DNA from 4 places in the Streptosporangium jomthongense genome. Region 4 is predicted to be linked to each of the others. Evidence: riboswitches for the same ligand, from Rfam matches in the RefSeq annotation. Region 4 holds a riboswitch; each other region holds the start of a gene.
The links. Region 4 has a riboswitch for cobalamin ahead of metE (5-methyltetrahydropteroyltriglutamate--homocysteine S-methyltransferase). Riboswitches for the same ligand answer to the same signal wherever they lie in the genome.

Region 1: another riboswitch for cobalamin. It lies ahead of cobN (cobaltochelatase subunit CobN); the one in region 4 lies ahead of metE (5-methyltetrahydropteroyltriglutamate--homocysteine S-methyltransferase).
Region 2: another riboswitch for cobalamin. It lies ahead of ACFOYY_RS31350 (ribonucleoside-diphosphate reductase subunit alpha); the one in region 4 lies ahead of metE (5-methyltetrahydropteroyltriglutamate--homocysteine S-methyltransferase).
Region 3: another riboswitch for cobalamin. It lies ahead of ACFOYY_RS03390 (ABC transporter substrate-binding protein); the one in region 4 lies ahead of metE (5-methyltetrahydropteroyltriglutamate--homocysteine S-methyltransferase).

What each region holds. Positions count from the first base shown of each region.
Region 1 covers NZ_JBHSBC010000054.1:37,640-42,601, forward strand. Annotated here, with positions in the region: gene ACFOYY_RS40155 (precorrin-2 C(20)-methyltransferase) at 1-473, opposite strand, end outside; gene ACFOYY_RS40160 (precorrin-8X methylmutase) at 470-1,096, opposite strand; gene cobG (precorrin-3B synthase) at 1,093-2,388, opposite strand; cobalamin riboswitch at 2,408-2,606, shown strand; gene cobN (cobaltochelatase subunit CobN) at 2,720-4,962, shown strand, end outside.
Region 2 covers NZ_JBHSBC010000037.1:37,507-42,468, forward strand. Annotated here, with positions in the region: gene glmS (glutamine--fructose-6-phosphate transaminase (isomerizing)) at 1-566, shown strand, start outside; gene ACFOYY_RS31345 (Bug family tripartite tricarboxylate transporter substrate binding protein) at 658-1,677, shown strand; cobalamin riboswitch at 1,682-1,881, shown strand; gene ACFOYY_RS31350 (ribonucleoside-diphosphate reductase subunit alpha) at 2,033-4,276, shown strand; gene ACFOYY_RS31355 (ribonucleotide-diphosphate reductase subunit beta) at 4,311-4,962, shown strand, end outside.
Region 3 covers NZ_JBHSBC010000002.1:28,323-33,284, forward strand. Annotated here, with positions in the region: gene ACFOYY_RS03375 (NAD(P)-dependent oxidoreductase) at 1-16, shown strand, start outside; gene ACFOYY_RS03380 (ABC transporter ATP-binding protein) at 30-809, opposite strand; gene ACFOYY_RS03385 (FecCD family ABC transporter permease) at 809-1,873, opposite strand; gene ACFOYY_RS03390 (ABC transporter substrate-binding protein) at 1,870-2,856, opposite strand; cobalamin riboswitch at 3,050-3,172, opposite strand; gene alaS (alanine--tRNA ligase) at 3,314-4,962, shown strand, end outside.
Region 4 covers NZ_JBHSBC010000012.1:231,241-236,202, forward strand. Annotated here, with positions in the region: gene metE (5-methyltetrahydropteroyltriglutamate--homocysteine S-methyltransferase) at 1-1,746, opposite strand, end outside; cobalamin riboswitch at 1,876-2,105, opposite strand; gene ACFOYY_RS12790 (hypothetical protein) at 2,455-2,883, shown strand; gene ACFOYY_RS12795 (dsRBD fold-containing protein) at 3,332-3,589, shown strand; gene ACFOYY_RS12800 (CBS domain-containing protein) at 3,657-4,091, opposite strand; gene ACFOYY_RS12805 (hypothetical protein) at 4,238-4,795, shown strand.

The DNA of each region.
Region 1 (4,962 bases), on a different contig from region 4:
ACCTCGTCCCGCTCGACCAGCGGCCTGCCGAGCACGGCCGCGGCGCCGCTCACCGACGTCACCCCGGGCACGACCTCGGTGACGTAGCGGTGGGCCAGCCGCTTGTGCATGTGCATGTAGGAGCCGTAGAAGAGCGGGTCGCCCTCGCACAGCACGACCACGTCGCGGCCCGCGTCCAGGTGGGCGGCCAGCCGCAGCGCGCAGTCGGCGTAGAAGTCGTCGATGGCGCCCTGGTAGCCGCCGGGGTGGTCGGTGGTCTCCGTGGTGAGCGGGTAGATCAGCGCCTCCTCGATCTGCCCCTCCCGCAGGTACGGCGCCGCCACCGAGCGGGCGATGCTCCTGCCGTGGCGGGCGCTGTGGTAGGCGATGACGTCCGCCTCCCCGATGAGCCTGGCCGCCTTGATGGTCACCAGTTCCGGGTCTCCCGGGCCGAGCCCGACGCCCCTGAGCCGTCCCGCTGACGTGTCGTTCACTCGACCTCACTCGCGATCGCGTTGACCGCGGCGGCGGCCATCGCACTCCCACCCCGGCGCCCGTGCACGACCAGGTACTCCAGACCCGCCGGATGCCCGGCGAGCGCCTGCTTCGACTCGGCGGCGCCGATGAAACCCACCGGCACGCCGAGCACGGCGGCGGGCCGTCCCGCCCCCTCCTCGACCATCTCCAGCAGCCTGAACAGCGCGGTCGGCGCGTTGCCGATCGCGACGACCGCCCCTTCGAGACGGTCGCGCCACAGTTCGAGGGCGGCCGCGCTGCGGGTGGTGCCGAGCCGTACGGCCAGCTCGGGCACGCCGGGCTCACCCAGCGTGCAGAGCACCTCGTTGCCCGCGGGCAGGCGGCGCCGGGTCACCCCCGAGGCGACCATCATCGCGTCGCACAGCACGGGCGCCCCCGCGCGCAGGGCCGCCCTGGCCGAGGCGACCACGCCCGGCGACCAGCCGAGGTCGGCGACCAGGTCCACCATCCCGCAGGCGTGGATCATGCGGACCGCCACCTGGGCGACGTCCGGCGGCAGGCCGTCCAGGTCGCTCTCGGCGCGGATGGTGGCGAAGGAACGCCGGTAGATCTCCGCGCCGTCCCGGACGTAGTCGGTCACGTTTCCCCTCTCAGAGCCGCCACGGCGGCCGTGGTCTCCTCGATGTCCGCGCAGTTCAGGCCACTGTTCAAGCCGCTGTCCAAGCCGCTGTCCTCCAGGAGGACCCGGTAGCCGGTCGTGGTCGCGACCACGTCGACGGCCCGTCCTCGCGGGCGGCCGCAACGTCGTTCGCAGCCCGCCCAGTGCACCGGGAGCGTACCGGGGCGGGCGGGGACGGCCGAGGGCGGGTCGCTCTCGGCCGCGATCCAGCGGGCGGCGTCGGCCCGCACGTCGGCCAGTGACTTCGCGCAGCCGGGCCGCCCCGCGCAGGCCGTCACGCCCGTCCACGGCGAGGCCGGGTCGAGGACCAGCCCGGCGGCGACGAGCCGCCCGGCGACCTCGGAGAGAGCGGCCGGGGACAGGCCGGGCAGGACGACGCCGCGCCACGGCGTCAGCCGTACCTCCTCGACGGCCAGGCCGGCCAGCAGGGCGGCCTGGGCGGAGGTCAGCCGCCCCAGCGGCACCGTGACGCCGAGCGTGTTCAGGCCTGAGGGCTGTTCGACGGTCCCGACGGGACCGTGGGAGGGCGCCGGGACGGGGGCCCGCCGTACGGGGGCGGAGGTCGTCTCCAGGGTGGCCGCGACCCGGGCGGCGACGCGCTCCGCGCAGCCGGGCAGTTCGCCGATCCGCCACACACGGCCCTCCCGCACCCCGGGCTCGGCCAGGAACGCCTCGGCGGCGGTCAGCAGCGCGGCGACCGCCGACCCCGGCGGCATCCGCAGGCCGCTGTCGGTCTCGGCCAGCAGCAACGCCACCTCGCCGGGGCCGGTCGGCAGGATCGCGGCGTCCGCCCCGAGCCAGGCCACGTCGCCCCGGCCGTCGTCGAGCGCGAACAGGAACCGCCCCGGCAGGCCGGCGAGCGCGGGCGTGCCGCACAGGCGCAGGTCGAGCTCACGGGTCAGCGGTCCCACGTCGAGAATCCCCCGACCGTCGAGGCCGCTCAGCGGTGAGGCCAGGACGTTGCGGACCCGTTCGTGGGTGGCCGAGGGCAGCAGCCCCGCCTGTGCCATGCGGGCCGCGAAGTCGTCCCCGGCGCCCAGCCCGCGCACCTGGACGTTCGCCCGGGAGGTCAGCTCGACGACGCCGTTGCCGCAGGTCTCGGCGGCCGAGGCCAGCTCGCGCAGCTGCGGGGCCGTCAGGCGCCCTCCGGGCACCCTGACGCGCGCCAGGCCGCCGTCGGCCGCGGAATGCACCTGGAGCGCCCCCGGGCACGCGTCGGGATGAGATCGTCCGGAGAAGTGACCTTTTGACACGCTGAGGATGGTAACTCCAGTTTCTTGCGGGGACCTCGCTGCCGTAGTCTCATCGTTGGCGACGGCAAAAGGGAGGAAGCCGGTGTGAATCCGGCGCGGTCCCGCCACTGTAACCGGGGAGCGAACCCCATCCAGCCACGGTCCGGCAACGGGCGGGAAGGCCGGGGGGAGCATCGATCCGGGAGCCAGGAGACTCCAGCCGTCGTAGCCGACGACGACCCGGGGCGAGGACCCCGAGGGAGGAAAGCCCTGTGCGCTGTTCGCCGTTCCCCAGCCGCAAGCCTGCACCGCCGTTCACGGCCGCGCCGCTCCCCGCCGGGGAGCGTGGCGAATGATCCTCCTGCTCTCCACCTCCGACACCGACCTGCTCAGCGCCCGCGCCAGCGGCGCGGACTACCGGCTCGGCAATCCCGCCAGGCTCACCGCGGGGGACCTGCCTCCCCTCGTCGAGGGCGCCGACCTGGTCGTCGTACGGCTGCTCGGCGGGCGCCGCGCCTGGGAGGAGGGCCTGGACGCCCTGCTCGCCGGGCCGCTGCCCGTCGTCGTGCTCGGCGGCGAGCAGGCGCCGGACGCCGAGCTGATGGAACTGTCGACCGTGCCCGGCGGGGTGTGCGCCGAGGCGCACGCCTACCTCGCCCACGGCGGGGCCGCCAACCTCGCCGAACTGGGCCGCTTCCTGTCGGACACGCTGCTGCTGACCGGCCACGGCTTCGCCCCGCCCGCCCCGACGCCCGCCTGGGGCGTGCTCGAACGCCGGGCGCGCCGCGAGGAGGGCCCGGTCGTCGGCGTGCTCTACTACCGCGCCCACCACGTCGCGGGCAACACCGCCTTCGTCGAGACGCTCTGCGCCGCGATCGAGGACGCGGGCGCCCGCGCGCTGCCCGTCTACTGCGCCTCCCTGCGCAGCGCCGAGCAGGGCCTGCTCGACACCCTGGGCACGGTCGACGCCCTGGTGGTGACCGTGCTGGCCGCGGGCGGCACCCGCCCGGCCACCGCGTCCGCGGGCGGCGACGACGAGGCCTGGGACGTCGGCGCGCTCGCCGAACTCGACGTGCCGATCCTGCAGGGCCTGTGCCTGACCGGCGGCAGGGCCGCCTGGGAGGCCAACGACGACGGCCTCTCCCCGCTCGACGCGGCGACCCAGGTGGCGATCCCCGAGTTCGACGGGCGGATCATCACGGTGCCGTTCTCCTTCAAGGAGATCGACGGGGACGGCCTGACCGTCTACGTCGCCGACCCCGAGCGGGCCTCCCGCGTGGCGGGCATCGCCGTACGGCACGCCGTCCTGCGGCACGTCCCGCCCGCAGAGCGGCGGATCGTGCTGATGCTGTCGGCCTACCCGACCAAGCACTCCAGGATCGGCAACGCCGTCGGCCTCGACACCCCGGCGAGCCTGGTGCGGCTGCTTGCCGCGATGCGCGAGCACGGCTACGACATCGGCGCCGAGGACGAACTGCCCGGCGTCACCGGGCAGGACGGCGACGCGCTGATCCACGCCCTCATCGCCGCCGGAGGCCAGGACCCCGACTGGCTCACCGAGGAACGGCTCGCGGGCAACCCGGTGCGGATCAAGGCCTCCCGCTACGCCGCGTGGTTCGCCACGCTGCCCGAGGACCTGCGGACCTCGGTCGAGGAGCACTGGGGACCCCCGCCCGGTGAACTGTTCGTCGACACCTCCGCCGACCCGGACGGTGAGATCGTGCTGGCCGCGCTGCGCGCGGGCAACGTCGTCGTCATGGTGCAGCCGCCCCGGGGGTTCGGCGAGAACCCCATCGCCATCTACCACGACCCCGACCTGCCGCCCAGCCACCACTACCTGGCCGCCTACCGCTGGCTGTCCGACGGCTTCGGCGCGCACGCCGTGGTGCACGTCGGCAAGCACGGCAACCTGGAGTGGCTGCCCGGCAAGTCGGCGGGCCTGTCGGCCTCCTGCGGCCCCGACGCCGCACTCGGGGACCTGCCGCTGATCTACCCGTTCCTGGTCAACGACCCCGGCGAGGGCACCCAGGCCAAGCGCCGCGCCCACGCCACGCTGGTCGACCACCTCGTCCCGCCGATGGCCCGCGCCGACACCTACGGCGACATGGCCAGGCTTGAACAGCTCCTCGACGAGCACGCCTCCATCGCCGCGATGGACCCGGCCAAACTGCCCGCGATCCGGGCGCAGATCTGGACGCTGATCCAGGCCGCCAGGCTCGACCACGACCTCGGCATCGAGGACCGTCCGCACGACGCCGAGTTCGACGACTTCCTGCTGCACGTGGACGGCTGGCTGTGCGAGGTCAAGGACGTCCAGATCCGCGACGGCCTGCACGTGCTCGGCGCGGCCCCGCAGGGTGCCGTCCGCGTCGACCTGGTGCTGGCCATCCTGCGCGCCCGCCAGATGTGGGCGGGCGGCATGGCGCTGCCCGGCCTGCGCGAGGCGCTCGGCCTGCGTGAGGACGGCACCGCCGGGCGCCTGGGCGTCGACGAGGCGGAGGCCGAGGCCAGGTCACTGGTCGAGGCGATGGAGGAACGCGGCTGGGACCCGGCCGCCGCGGCCGAGGTCGCCGCGTCCGTGACGGGCGGCGACCG
Region 2 (4,962 bases), on a different contig from region 4:
TGGGAAGGGTGCGCGACCTGTCGCCCGCCGACGGCCGGCGCATCGTGGAGGGCCTTCGCGCGCTGCCCGGCCAGATCGGGGAGATCCTCGCCCTCGAACCCCGGATCAAGGAGCTGGCCGGCAAGTACGCCGACTCGCCGAGCATGATGTTCGTCGGCAGGGTCAGGGGATACCCGGTGGCCAGGGAGGGCGCGCAGAAGCTCAAGGAGGTCTCCTACGTGCACGCCGAGGCCTACCCGGCCAGCGAGCTCAAGCACGGGCCGCTGGCGCTGATCGGCCCGGAGATGCCGACCGTGGCGGTCGTCCCCGACGACGAGCTGCTGGACAAGAACCTCACCACGCTGGGGGAGATCCGCGCGCGCGGCGGGCGGGTGCTCATGGTCGGGCACCGCGAGGCCGATCCCCGGCTGGCCGACGACTGCCTGGTGGTGCCCAGGAACGAGATCGAGCTCGACCCGATCCTGCTGTCGATCCCGCTGCAGCTGTTCGCCTACCACGCGGCCGTCGCGCTCGGCCGCGACGTGGACAAGCCGCGCAACCTCGCCAAGAGCGTCACCGTGGAGTGAGCGCCTGATGCCCCAATTGCGGTGCAGAGAGTGACATATCTGCAACGTAGGGTATCGAGAGATCTGGGGGATCTCGGCGGAAGGGACGCTTATGCACCGTAGGCGATTCCTCGCGCTCGCGCTGGGGGTCATGGTCGCCGGGGGCTGCGGTGACATGGGCGGCCCCGGTGCGGGGTGGGCGCGCAGGCTGACCATCGTCGCGCCGGTCGTCCGCGGGCGGCGCTGGGACCAGGCCGCCCACGCGCTGGCCGCGATCCTGACCGGCGAGAGGATGGCCGGTGCGGTCGAGGTGAGCGGCGCGGGCGCCCAGGGGATGGCCGCCCTGACCGCGTTCGCCGCCGTCGGGGGCCCCTTCGCGCGCGAGGGCCGGGTGTTCCTGGCGGGCGTGCCGATGCTGGCGGGCGGCGAGACCGCCGACGCGGACTCCGTGCTGGCGGCCTCGACCCCGCTGGCCAGGCTGGCCGGAGACTGGTCCGTCCTGGCCGTCTCCCCGAACTCCCTGCTGCGGACCTTCGAGGACTTCGTCGCGGCGCTGCGCCGCGACCCGGCGCGGCTGGTGGTCGGGGGAGGGGCCGAGGGCGGCTCCGACCACGTGCTCTACGGCATGATCGGCAAGTGCCTCGGCGTCGACGTCAGGCTGATGGAGTACGCCGGCTACCCGACCGAGTCCGAGGCCGTCGAGGCGCTGCACGAGGGGCGGGTGGCCGCGCTCCTCGGCTCGGCCGGCTCCCTCCTGCCGAAGATCGCCACGGGCCGGCTGATGCCGCTCGCGGTCTCCTCGGGGGAGCGGATCGACGGCATCGACGCGCCGACGCTGATGGAGCGGGAGGTGCGCCTGGAGTACGCCGACTGGTGCGGGGTGCTCGGTCCCCGGGCCATGAGCCCCGGCGACCGGGACGGGGCGGTCGCCCTGTGCGACCGGATCGACGCCTCGCCCCGATGGCAGGCCGTGTGCGCGGCCAACGGCTGGCACCGGGCGTACCTGAGCGGTGACGACTTCCGCCGGTGGCTGGTCACGGAGACCCGCCGTACCCGCGCGGTGCTCAACGAGCTCGGGTTGCTGAGCATCCCCGACACAAACTGTTGGGGTGGTTGCGTCAGGCGGCACTAGATGTAGGATCCTGGTCGTCGCTGGTTCGCCCACGAGGGCGAGGCAACAGGGAACCCGGTGAGAGACCGGGACTGCCCCGCAGCGGTGAACGGGAACGAAAGCCGTCAACTGAGCACTGGGTGAACCACGCCCGGGAAGCGACGGCCGGTAGGAGCGCGCGTCACGCCCGTGAGTCCGAAGACCTGCCCGCGGTGTGTGGAGAGGGGACCGACCAGGTCCCCGCTCGGCACGAGAGTTGTCCAGGGCTTCGAGGGAGAGCCGCGGGACGAGGCGGTCCGGCGTGCCCGGGAGCCGCCCGTTGACGCGCGCCCTGCTCCGTGAGCCGTACGGGGATTACCTGCACGAGGGGTGGCACGTGACACAGACCTTGGCCGAGAAGGCGGAGAAGACCGGGCACTCGCCGGACGATCGCAGGCGGGCGATCGAGGAGGCCGCGGCCCGGGTGATCACCGACCCGGAGAACTCCAGAGCCGCCGCCAGGCTGCTGACAGGCCTGATCGCCGAGGAGGCCGCCGAGCACGGCGTCACGACATTCTCCGAGTCGATCGCCGCGACCCACGGCGCGGGGCTCCTGCAGGACGGGCTGGCCGCCTTCGTCGCCGCCAACGCCGCCGCCCTCGACGCGCTGGTCGACCCGGCCGCCGACGACAGGTTCGAGTACTTCGGGCTGCGCACCGTCTACGACCGCTACCTGCTGCGCCACCCGAGCACCCGCAAGGTCCTCGAACGCCCCCAGCACTTCCTGCTGCGCGTGGCCTGCGGTCTGTCGGAGACGGTCGAGGAGGCCGCCGAACTGTACGGGCTCATGGCCACTCTGTCCTACCTGCCCAGTTCGCCCACCCTGTTCAACTCCGGTTCCCGCAGGCCCCAGCTGTCCTCCTGCTTCCTGCTCGACTCCCCGAGGGACGAGCTAGAGGCCATCTACCAGCGCTACGGCCAGGTCGCCCGCCTGTCGAAGTACGCCGGGGGCATCGGCATCGCCTGGACCCGGGTCCGCTCGCGCGGCTCGCTGATCCGCGGCACCAACGGCCACTCGAACGGCATCGTGCCGTGGCTGCGCACCCTCGACTCCAGCGTCGCCGCCGTCAACCAGGGCGGCCGTCGCAAGGGCGCGGCCTGCGTCTACCTGGAGCCCTGGCACGCCGACATCGAGGAGTTCCTCGAACTGCGCGACAACACCGGCGAGGAGGCGCGCCGTACGCACAATCTGAACCTCGCCAACTGGATCCCCGACGAGTTCATGCGGCGGGTCGAGGCCGACGAGATGTGGTCGCTGTTCGACCCCAAGGAGGTCCCGCACCTCACCGACCTGTACGGCGAGGCGTTCGAGGAGGCCTACCGCAGGGCGGAGGCCGAGGGCGGGTTCGTCAGGCAGGTCCCGGCCCGTGCCCTGTACGGCCGCATGATGCGCACGCTGGCCCAGACCGGCAACGGCTGGATGACCTTCAAGGACGCCTCGAACCGGACCTCGAACCAGACGGCCCGTCCGGGCAACGTCATCCACCTGTCGAACCTGTGCACCGAGATCCTGGAGGTCACCAGCGACGCGGAGACCGCCGTCTGCAACCTCGGCTCGATCAACCTGGCGGCCCACCTCACCGCGGACGGTGTGGACTGGGAGCGGCTGCGCCGTACGGCTCGCACCGCGGTCAGGTTCCTGGACAGGACCATCGACCTGGGCTTCTACCCGACGCCCGAGGCCCGCGCGGCCAACGAGCGCTGGCGGCCCGTCGGGCTGGGCGTGATGGGGCTGGCCGACGTCTTCTTCGCGCTGCGGCTGCCGTTCGACTCGCCGCGGGCGCTTGAGCTGTCGACCCGGATCGCCGAGGAGATCGCGCTGGCCGCCTACGCCACCTCCAGCGACCTGGCCGCCGAGCGGGGGCGCCACCCCTCCTACGGGGACACCCGCGCCGCCGACGGCGTGCTGCACCCCGACCACTACGGGGCCGCCCGTTCGGCGGAGTGGACGGCGCTCAGGGAGCGGATCGCCGTGACCGGCCTGCGCAACTCGCTGATGATCGCGATCGCCCCCACGGCCACCATCGCCTCCATCGCGGGCTGCTACGAGTGCATCGAGCCCCAGGTGTCGAACGTCTTCAAGCGCGAGACCCTCTCCGGGGAGTTCCTCCAGGTCAACCGCTATCTGGTCGCCGACCTCACGGCCCGGGGCCTGTGGACCCCGCAGATCAGGGACGCGATCAAGCGGGCGGACGGCTCGATCCAGGACGTCCCGGGCATCCCCGACGACCTCAGGACGCTCTACCGGACCGCGTGGGAGCTGCCGCAGAAGGCGCTGATCGACCTGGCCGCGGCGCGCGCGCCGTACATCGACCAGTCGCAGTCGCTCAACCTGTTCATGGCGACCCCGACCATCGGCAAGCTCTCCTCGATGTACGCCTACGCCTGGCGCTCGGGCCTGAAGACCACCTACTACCTGCGCTCCCGTCCGGCCACCCGCATCGCGCAGACCACCGTGTCGGCCACTGTGCCGGCCGCTGTGTCAGCGACTGTGCCGGCCACCGCGGCACAGTCGCTCCCCGAGCAGGACGTGATCGCCTGCTCGCTGGAGAACCCCGAGTACTGCGACGCCTGCCAGTAGGCCCCGTGACCCAAGCCGAAAGGTCATTCTCCGAATGCTGCTCGACCCCGGTATGAACCTCACCCTGCGCCCCATGCGCTACCCGGACTTCTACGAACGCTACCGGGCGGCCATCCGCAACACCTGGACCGTCGAGGAGGTGGACCTCAACTCCGACGTGGCGGACCTGGCCAGAATGACGCCGGAGGAGCGCCACCTGATCAACCGTCTCGTCGCGTTCTTCGCGACCGGTGACTCGATCGTGGCCAACAACCTGGTGCTCAACCTCTACCAGCACGTCAACGCCCCCGAGGCGCGCCTGTACCTCAGCAGGCAGCTCTACGAGGAGGCGGTGCACGTCCAGTTCTACCTGACGCTGCTCGACACCTACCTGCCCGACCACGAGGAGCGGGCCAGGGCCTTCGCCGCGATCGAGCACATCCCCTCGATCAGGGACAAGGCCGAGTTCTGCTTCCGGTGGATCGACTCGCTCGGCGGGCTGACCAGCCTGCGGACGCGGGACGACCGGCGGGCGTTCCTGCTCAACCTGATCTGCTTCGCCGCGTGCATCGAGGGCCTGTTCTTCTACGGGGCCTTCGCCTACGTCTACTGGTTCCGCTCGCGGGGCCTGCTCGGCGGCCTGGCCACCGGGACCAACTGGGTCTTCCGCGACGAGTCCATGCACATGGAGTTCGCCTTCTCCGTGG
Region 3 (4,962 bases), on a different contig from region 4:
CTCACTGGGCTACTGAGGCGCGGAGCCCCTCACGGCGCGTCCCCCTCGGTGATCAGCGTCACCTGGGGGACGCCCGTCCTCGGATGCGCCCCGACCTCGGCGTCCACCCGGTAGACGTCCCGCAGCAGCTCAGGCGTCAGCACCTCGCGCGGGGTCCCGAGCGCCACGACCGCGCCGCCGTCCATGACGCACAGGCGGTCACAGAACGCGGCGGCCAGGTTGAGGTCGTGCAGTGCGATCACCGCGGTGATCCCGAGCCCGCGCACCAGGCGCAGCGCGTCGAGCTGGTGGCGCAGGTCGAGGTGGTTGGTCGGCTCGTCCAGCACCATCACCTCCGGCCGCTGCGCCAGCGCCCGGGCGATCAACACCCGCTGCCGCTCCCCGCCGGAGAGCCGGTCGAAGGGCGCGTGGGCCAGATCGGCCACGTCCAGCCGCTCCAGCGCCTCGGCGACGATCGCCCGGTCGGCGGGGGAGTCGCCGTCGAAGGCCCGTTTGTGCGGGGTACGTCCCATGGACACCACGTCGTGGACGCTCAGCCCGAAGTCGCCGCCGCCATCCTGAAGCACCGCGGCCAGCCGGCGGGCCAGCCATCTGCCCGGCATCCGCCACACGTCGTGCCCGTCGAGGAGCACCTGCCCGGCGGTGGGGCGCAGCACCCGGTAGAGGGTCCTCAGCAGGGTCGACTTGCCCGCGCCGTTGGGCCCGGCCAGGCCGAGCACCTCACCGGGGGCCACCTCGAACGTCACCGCGCGCACCAGGTCCCTGCCGCCGATCCGCACCGAGACCTCCCGTACGGCCAGAGCGCCCATCAGGTCCTCCTGCGCATCAGCCACAGGAAGAACGGCCCGCCGACCAGCGCCGTGATGATCCCCACCGGGATCTCCTCGGGGGTGATCAGCGTCCTGGCGACCAGGTCGGCCGTGATGAGGAACGCCGCCCCGAGCAGCGCCGTGGCCGGAAGCGCCCGCCGGTGGTCGGCCCCGACGAGCAGCCGCACCACATGGGGCATGATCAGCCCGACGAACCCGATGGCCCCGCTGACCGCGACGACGGTGCCGATCACCATGGCCACCAGCACGAACAGCGCCGCCCTGAAGCGGTGCACGTCCAACCCCAGGGAGGCGGCGGCCTCCTCCCCGGCCAGCAGCAGGTTCAGCGGGCGCGAGACGCCCAGCAGGACGACGGTGCCCGCCGTCACGGCCGCCGCGGGCACCCACACCGTCGTCCACGTCGTCCCGGCGACGCCGCCGAGCATCCAGCGGACGGCCGACTGGGCCCGGTGCGGGTCGTCGGAGGTCACCACCAGGAAGCTGGCCGCCGCCGAGAGCACCTCGGCCGTCGCCACCCCGGCCAGCACCAGCCGTACCGTGGTCATCCGCCCGCCGGACCGGGCCAGGAAATAGACCGTGACCAGCGCCGCCAGCGCCCCCGCGAACGCGGCGACCGGCAGTGAGAACGGTCCGAGGAAGGTCAGGCCGAACACAGTTACGCTCACCGCGCCCACGCTGGCGCCGGAGGAGACGCCAAGCAGCATCGGATCGGCCAGCGGGTTGCGCACCAGCGCCTGCAACGCCATCCCGCAGACCGAAAGACCGGCGCCGATGACCCCGCCCAGGATCACCCGCGGCAGCCGTACGTCCATGACGACGGTCTCCCTGACCGGGGACCAGACCGGTTCGGCCAGCGCGGGGTGGAGGCGGTGCAGCAGGATGCCCCACACCTGTTCGGCGGGCAGGCTGATCGAACCGGCCGCGACCCCCGCCGTGACCGCCCCGCCGAGCAGCAGCGCGCACAGCGCGAGCGTCAGCGGGTACGGCAGGCCGGGGCGCCGGGTGACGGGCGTCGTCCGGGAGAGCCCGGTCAGGCCGCTCACTCGAACCGGTCGGGGTGGATCTGCCGGGCCAGCGACTCGACCGCCGACGGCGCCCGGACCCCGAGCACGACCGACGACAGCGGCAGCACCGCGAACCGCCTGTGCCTGATCGCCGGAACGTCGGCGAGCGCCGGGTTCGACAGCAGGAACCTCTTCTTGTCCTCGACCTTCTCCTCGCCGTAGTCGTAGACGACGATCCAGTCGGGCGCGCGCTCGGCGACCTGCTCGAACGACACGTCGGCCCACGTCTTGTCCACGTCGGTGAAGACGTTCCGCGCGCCCGCCAGCGTGATGATCTCGTCGCCGACGCCCTTGCCCCCGGCGGTGAAGGCGGTCTTGTCGCCGCTGTCGTAGACGAACAACCTGACCGGCTCGACGTCGGCGAGCCTCTCCCTGACCCGCGTCAGGGGCTCGTGCAGCCGGGTGATGAGCGCCTCGGCCCGTTCGCGCACGCCGAAGATCGTGGCGACGTTGCGGATCTCCCGGTCCATCAGGTCCATGTCCACCGGGCCTGACGGGCACTGCTCGACGTTGAGGTAGGTGTCGATCCCGGCCTTGCCCAGCGCGTCGCGGCCGCGGCCCTCCTTCTCGTCGAAGGCGCTGGAGAAACCGCCGTAGACGAAGTCGGGCTCCTCGGCCAGCAGCGCCTCGTAGGAGGGGTACTGCCTGGAGAGCACCTTCACCCCGTCGTAGGCGGCCTGGTACTCGGGCAGGACCTTGTCGTCGAGATATCCGGTGCCGGCCATCGACCCCTGCAGTCCCAGCGCCAGCATCACCTCGGTCGCGTGCTGGTTGAGGGAGACCGCCCGCCGCGGCGGGCGGTCGTAGGTCGTCCTGACGCCGCAGTCGTCGAGGGTGACCGGGAAGCCCGCGACGGCCCCGGCAGGGGCTTCAGCCGGGGCTCCGGAGGAGGCGCCGCAACCGGCCAGGAGCACGGCGCAGGACAGGGCGAGCAACAGGGACAGGGGACGTCTGACCGTCACGGACGGTTCCTCTCACGGGATCTGCACCATGGGACGGCCCTGCCGGAAGGTCACGGAACCGGCCAGGAGGTCGTCTCCGGGCACACGTCGGCGCGGAGGGCTCGTGCGGTCGTCGCCACGCGAGGTCATCCATCGGCCGACCCGCTCCTCTCCGGGGAGATCCGCCCCAGTTCGTCGAGGAGGCGACCGCGTGAGTCTCCTGGCTCTCGGGTCGATGCTCGCCCCCGTCTTCCCACCCCGCAGGGGGCGGTGACCTCGTGGGGGTCCGCTCGCCGATCACAGTGGCGGGACCGCGCCGGATTCGCACCGGCTTCCTCGTCCGCGCTCGCCTTCGCCGGTCATCATTGCACGAAGCCGTTGATGCGCTGAAGATGGCCTCCGGTTCCGGCGGCGGCTGTACGATGCCTTGTTGCAACAAATTTGCAATTGCAAAGACTGGCGGTATTCGGGAGGGCAAGTGCGGACGGCGGAGGTCAAACGGCGGTTCCTTGAGCACTTCGCGGCGGCGGGGCACACCGTGGCCGCCAGCGCGCCGCTGCCCGCCGACGACCCGACGCTGCTGTTCGTCAACGCGGGCATGGTGCCGTTCAAGCCCTATCTCCTCGGGCAGCGGACACCGCCGTCCCCCCGGGCGGCCAGCGTGCAGAAGTGCATCCGCACCCTCGACATCGACGAGGTCGGCAAGACCACCAGGCACGGCACGTTCTTCCAGATGAGCGGCAACTTCTCCTTCGGCGACTACTTCAAGGAGGAGGCGATCAGGCTCGCCTGGGACCTGACGGTCAAGCCTCGGGCCGAGGGAGGCTACGGCCTCGACCCCGACCGGATCTGGGCCACCGTCTACCTGGACGACGACGAGGCCCACGCCCTGTGGCAGGACGTGATCGGCCTGCCGGAGGCCCGCATCGTACGGCGCGGCAAGGCCGACAACTTCTGGTCCATGGGCGTCCCCGGGCCGTGCGGGCCCTGCTCCGAGCTCTACTACGACCGTGGCCCGGCCTATGGGCGAGAGGGCGGGCCCGAGGTCGACGAGGACCGTTACCTCGAATTCTGGAACCTTGTTTTTATGCAATACGAGCGGGGCGAGGGCGTCGGCAAGGAGGACTACCCGATCCTCGGCGAGCTGCCCTCCCGCAACATCGACACCGGCATGGGCCTGGAACGCATGGCGGCGCTGCTCCAGGGCGTCGACAACCTCTACGAGACCGACGAGACCCGGCCCGTCCTGGACGCCGCCGCGGCGCTGACCGGAACCAGATACGGCGTGCGCTCCGGGCCGTCCGCGGCCGAGAGCCACCCCGACGACGTCCGGCTCCGGGTCGTCGCCGACCACGTCCGCACCGCGCTCATGCTGATCGGCGACGGCGTCACCCCCTCCAACGAGGGACGTGGCTACGTGCTGCGCCGGATCCTGCGCCGGGCGATCCGCGCCGTCCGGCTGCTCGGCTACGAGGACCCGGTCCTGCCCGAACTGCTGCCGGTGGCCCGCGACTGCATGGCGCCCTCCTACCCGGAGCTGGCCGCCGACTTCGACCGAATCTCGGCCTACGCCTACGGCGAGGAGGAGACCTTCCGCTCGACGCTGCGCCAGGGCAGCGCGCTGCTCGACCGGGCCATCATCCGGACCGGGGAACGGCTGCCTGCGGCCACGGCCTTCAAGCTGCACGACACCTACGGCTTCCCGATCGACCTGACCGTCGAGATCGCCGCCGAACACGGCCTCGACGTGGACGTCACCGGGTTCAGGGAGCTGATGGCCGAGCAGCGGCGCCGCGCCCGTGAGGACACCCGCGCCAGGAAGACCGGCCACGCCGACACCGGACTGCACCGCGCCCTTCTCGACGAGCACGGCCCCACCGACTGGCGGGCGTACACGACGCTGACCACCGACTCGACGGTCCTGGCCGTGCTCCGCGACGGGGCGCCCGTGGCCACGGCCGTCGCGGGCCAGATCGTCGGCGTCGTCCTCGACCGCACCCCGTTCTACGCCGAGTCCGGCGGCCAGGAGAGCGACGCGGGAACCCTGCACGGCCCGAGCCTGTCCGCCGAGGTGCTGGACGTGCAACGCCCCGTCCCCGGGCTGGTCGTGCACCAGGTGCGCGTCCT
Region 4 (4,962 bases):
GGCCTGCGGCTGGTCGTCGCGGACGAAGGACCAGGCGAGCATGGTGACCGGGCCGGTCAGCATGCCCTTGACCGGACGCCTCGTCTGGGACTGGGCGTAGGTCGTCCAGCGCAGCGTCATCGGCCTGGGGCGGGAGACGTCCCCGGCCAGGATCGGCGGGCGCACGTAGCGGGTGCCGTACGACTGCACCCAGCCGTGCTGGGTGGCCAGGTAGCCGTTGAGCCGCTCGGCGAAGTACTGGACCATGTCGTTGCGTTCCGGCTCTCCGTGCACCAGGACGTCAATACCCGCCCGCTCCTGGAAGACCAGGACCGAGCGGATCTCCGAGGCGATCAGCTCGTCGTAGGCGTCCTGGTCGATCCGCCCGGCGCGCAGGTCGGCGCGGGCCGCCCGCAGCCGCCCGGTCTGCGGGAAGGAGCCGATGGTGGTCGTGGGCAGCTCCGGCAGGCCGAGGCGGGCGCGCTGGGCCGCCGCCCGCTCACCGTACGGCTGGGGCCTGCGGGTGTCGGCGGGGGTGACCGCGGCGGCGCGGGCCCTGACCCCGGGGTCGTGGGTGAGCGCGGAGGCCTCGCGTGAGGCCAGGTCGGCCCGGTTGGCGGCCAGTCGTCCGGCGACGGCCCCGGTTCCCTCGCTGAGCCCGGTGGCCAGGGTGACGACCTCGGCGACCTTCTGCCTGGCGAAGGCGAGCCAGCGGCCGACCCGCGGGTCGAGGCCGTGTTCGAGCCCGAGGTCGACGGGGACGTGCAGCAGCGAGCAGGAGGGCGCGACGTCCACCCGGCCGGCCAGGCCGAGCAGGGTGGCCAGGGTCGCCAGCGACCCGCCCAGGTCGTTGATCCACACGTTGCGGCCGTCCACGACACCGGCGATCAGGCGCTTGCCGGGCAGACCGCCCGCGCGGGCCAGGTCCTCCAGGTTGGCCGCGGCCGGGCCGGTGAAGTCCAGTCCCAGGCCCTCGATCGGCGCCCTGGCCAGGACCGGCAGCGCGTCTCCGAGCCGGTCGAAGTAACCGGCGACGAGGATCTTCGGCCGGTCGGTCAGGGCGCCGAGCTCACGGTAGGCGTGGGCGGCGGCGTCGAGCACCGCCCGGTCGCGGTCCTGCGCCAGCGCGGGCTCGTCGAGCTGCACCCACTCGGCACCGGCCGCGCGCAGGGCGGCGAGCACCTCGGCGTAGACGGGCAGCAGCCGGTCGAGCAGGCCGATGGGTTCGAAGGCCGGGTCCGCGCCGGGGGCGGGCTTGGCCAGCAGCAGGTAGGTGACGGGGCCGACGAGCACGGGGCGCGCGGTGTGCCCGAGCGCGACGGCCTCGCGCAGTTCGCCGACCTGTTTTGCCGGGTCCGCGGCGAAGACGGTGTCAGGTCCCAGCTCCGGCACCAGGTAGTGGTAGTTGGTGTCGAACCACTTGGTCATCTCCAGCGGGGCGACCTCCTGGGTGCCCCGGGCCATGGCGAAGTATCCCGCCAGGGGGCCTTCCGTCTCCACGACGGCTCGGTGACGCGGGGGGACGGCGCCGACCATGACGGTGGTGTCGAGGACGTGGTCGTACAGCGAGAAGTCGCCGGTCGGCACCTCCCGCACCCCCGCCTCCGTCAGGTGCCGCCAGTTGCCTGCGCGCAGCCCGGCCGCGACGTCCAGCAGGTCACGCTCGGTCACCCGGCCCGCCCAGTGGCCCTCGATCGCCTTCTTCAGCTCACGGTCCGGCCCCTGACGGGGGTAGCCGTACACGGTGGGGGAGGAAGTCTCGGTCACGGAACTCTCCTTCGCGAGTCACGAAAGGACTCCGGTGCCCCGAGGGGAGAGACGAAGGAGAGGCGGGCGCACCAGGCCCGTCCCATGCCGCCGACCCACCCGCGAGGTCACCGAGGTCACCGCGTGCGTGGTCGCACGCGGGCAGTGGCAGGTCTTCGGACTCGCGGGCACGTCCGGGCCGTTGTCTCGCCCTGACACCTAGTGGCCGTCGCTTCCCGGACCCAATCTGCCGGATCCAGTGCGTTTGACGGCGGTCGTTCCCACTCACCGCTGCGGGGCAGTCCCGGAGTCACACCGGGTTCCCTCTTACGACGCGTCTGCCTGGCGGGCAGGGCGAACCGACTGCGTCCCCAACCCTACGCGCATCCGATGGCGGAGCGACAACCATATTCGGGCCCGCCGGCGGGTTCGCGGGATCGTTCTCCCGTCGCCCCGGGCCGCCTGAAACCGTACGGGGGAATTCGCGGGTCGCGGGAAAATCTCCGTCCCCCGCTTTCGCGACTCAACAACCGTGACCTAAGACCCCATTTCCTACAATTTCCGAAAGAAAAGGGCAGGCTATATTAGACCCGGCAAACCCCCCAGCCATCGGAGTTAACCATGTATCGGACTAAAGGGTCACATCTCCATCAAGGGCGTATACCAAGCGCCCTAACCGATGTCAAGTCGCGAGTCGCCGCCATTCTCCACCGGCGTTTCCCGGTCATCATGCGAGGGACGCTTGGCCTGGTGTTCCTGTGGTTCGGCGTGCTGAAGGTGGCGAACGTCAGCCCGGTCGGCGCCCTGGTCGCCGACACCCTGTCCTTCGTGCCGCTGCCCGCGTCGTTCGTGGTGCCCGCCCTGGGCGTGTTCGAGGTCGCGGTGGCCCTGGCGCTGTTCACCGGCCGGTGGCTGCGCCCGTTCCTGCCCGTGCTCCTGCTCCACCTCGTCGGCACGTTCCTGGTCCTGGTGCTCCACCCGGGTGTCGCGTTCAAGGACGGAAACCCGCTCATGCTCACAATGGAGGGCGAGTTCGTCGTCAAGAACGTCGTCCTGATCGCCGGGACATTGGTCGTCGCCGCGACCCTCCCCCGGCGCGAGGGGCACGAGGAACAGCGGGAGGAGTCCCGCCTGCCGGTTTCCACCACCTCGCGTTAGAGAACTCGCGACGAGCCCGTCGCGGGCTCACGGAGAACGAGTGCCGGGAAACGGGAAACGGGATCGCTCCGTTTCCCGTTTCCCCAAGGGCACGACGCCCCGCCCAGGACCTGTTTTGTGGATCTTCGCCGTGGCGAGGATCGTCCAGGTGGATGCCCCGCGAGGCGGAGGAGGAGCTCATAACGGAGTTATGGGCGACAGATTCTCCCCGGGCCCCCGCGGCAAACGCGGAGCGTTTTCGTGGGGTGGGGCGACAACGCGGCGGGGCGCCGCCTGGGCGACCGCGGCAGGCGGAAAGATCCGCAAAACAGGTCCTAGGGGAGCCCGTCCCCCAAGGGCGGGACCTTCGTCCCTGATGGTCACGCCGTACGGCTCCGACACTGGAGGTGACGGCTTCGCGCCCGGAGAGCGGGCGCCGCCACCGTCACGAAGAACGGGGGTTCAGATCATGCGATCCAAGCAGTGGGACGTACGGGTCTCCATCACCGAGGACGGCGACGAGACCTTCGCCAGGGCGGTCCTGCCCATCGCGGGCGCCGGGGAACTGGCGGGGATCGGCCGGGCACGCCGCAACCCGTCCGACGATCCGGTGGCCGAGATCGGCGACGAGCTCGCCGCCGCCAGGGCGCTGGCCGACCTGTCCGGCAGGCTGATGAGCGTCACCTCGGCGGACATCGCCCAGCTGACCGGCCCTACCTCGTGGTGAGGGGGCCCCGCGCACGGACCGGCCCGCCCGCCGTCGCCCTCACGGACTCCGGCGGACGGGCCCCGGTTCACCGCCGGCCGTAGACCTGGTGGACGAACTCGGCGAGCTTGTCGTCGGGCAGGCCCTTGGCCAGGTCGGCCTCACTGATCATGCCGACGATGCGGTGGTTCTCGATCACGGGCAGACGCTTGATCCGGTGCCGTTCCATCATGGTCAGCGCCTCGTCGACGCTGCCTTCGACGTCGATCCAGATCAGCCCCTGGGCGAGCTCACTCGCCGTCGTCTCGTCGAGGTTCCCGCCCTCTGCGCAGCACTTGATCACGATGTCACGGTCGGTGATGATCCCCTTGAGCCGGTCGTCGTCCCCGCAGACCGGCAGCGCGCCCACATCCAGGTCGCGCATCATCCGCGCGGCCGTACGCAGACTGTCGTGTTCACCGACGCACCGCGCGTCCGGGTGCATCAGGTCCCGGACCGTCCTGCCTGTCTCCGTTCTCGTCATCGTCACCCCTCCTGACGGTAGGTTTGTGGGCCTCTATAGCCCTATGCCCGATAAATTCGGATTCAGTGGGGCGATTCTGGAGAGAAAGACTGTGATCCACGATCACGGCCTTCTCGGCGGGCCACCCGGATGTCAGGATGTCGGGTGTGACCCTCGCGGCGTCGGCGCTTCGCGTGCCACGTGCCATCGTCTTCGCGACGCTGTGCACCGTGGTCTCCGCGGGCGGCCACGCCCTGGCCGGAGGCGGTCTCGTCCCGCCGTTCCTCGGGATTCTCGGCGTCGTCGTCTCCTTCTACGTCGCCTACCCGCTCGGCGGTCGTGAACGCGGCCCCGAGGTGGTGCTCACGGCCACCGGTGGCGTGCAGCTCCTGCTGCACGAGCTGTTCAGCCGGGCCGCGCACGGGCCGCACACCACGATCCTCGGCGACCACGGCCATCCCACCTCCGGCATGACCGCGGTCCACCTGGCCGTCGCGCTGGGCACCGGCTGGTGGCTGTACCGCGGTGAGAGCGCGGTGTGGCTGATGATCCGCCTGTACGGCCGCCGCCTGCCGGTGATCCGGCTGCTCCTCACCGTCCCCACCGAGGTGGTCGCCCCCGTCCGGCGGCCGGTGACCACCCATGAGGCCACGCCGTACGGCGGGCGGGACGTCCTTCCCGCGCTACGGCGCCGCGGCCCACCCCTGCCCGTCCCCGTCGGCTGAGCCCCACACGGACCCCGGGTGTTCCGTCGCCCCTCCATGACCGGAGCGCTCTCCGCTCCTTCGTGACCGGTACTCCTCCGGCCCCTTCGGGATCGGAGGTTCCCTCCGGTCTTCCAGGACGCCCCTTCCCGGACCCTCCGTGGCCAGGCGCTCTCCCAGTCCCCGGT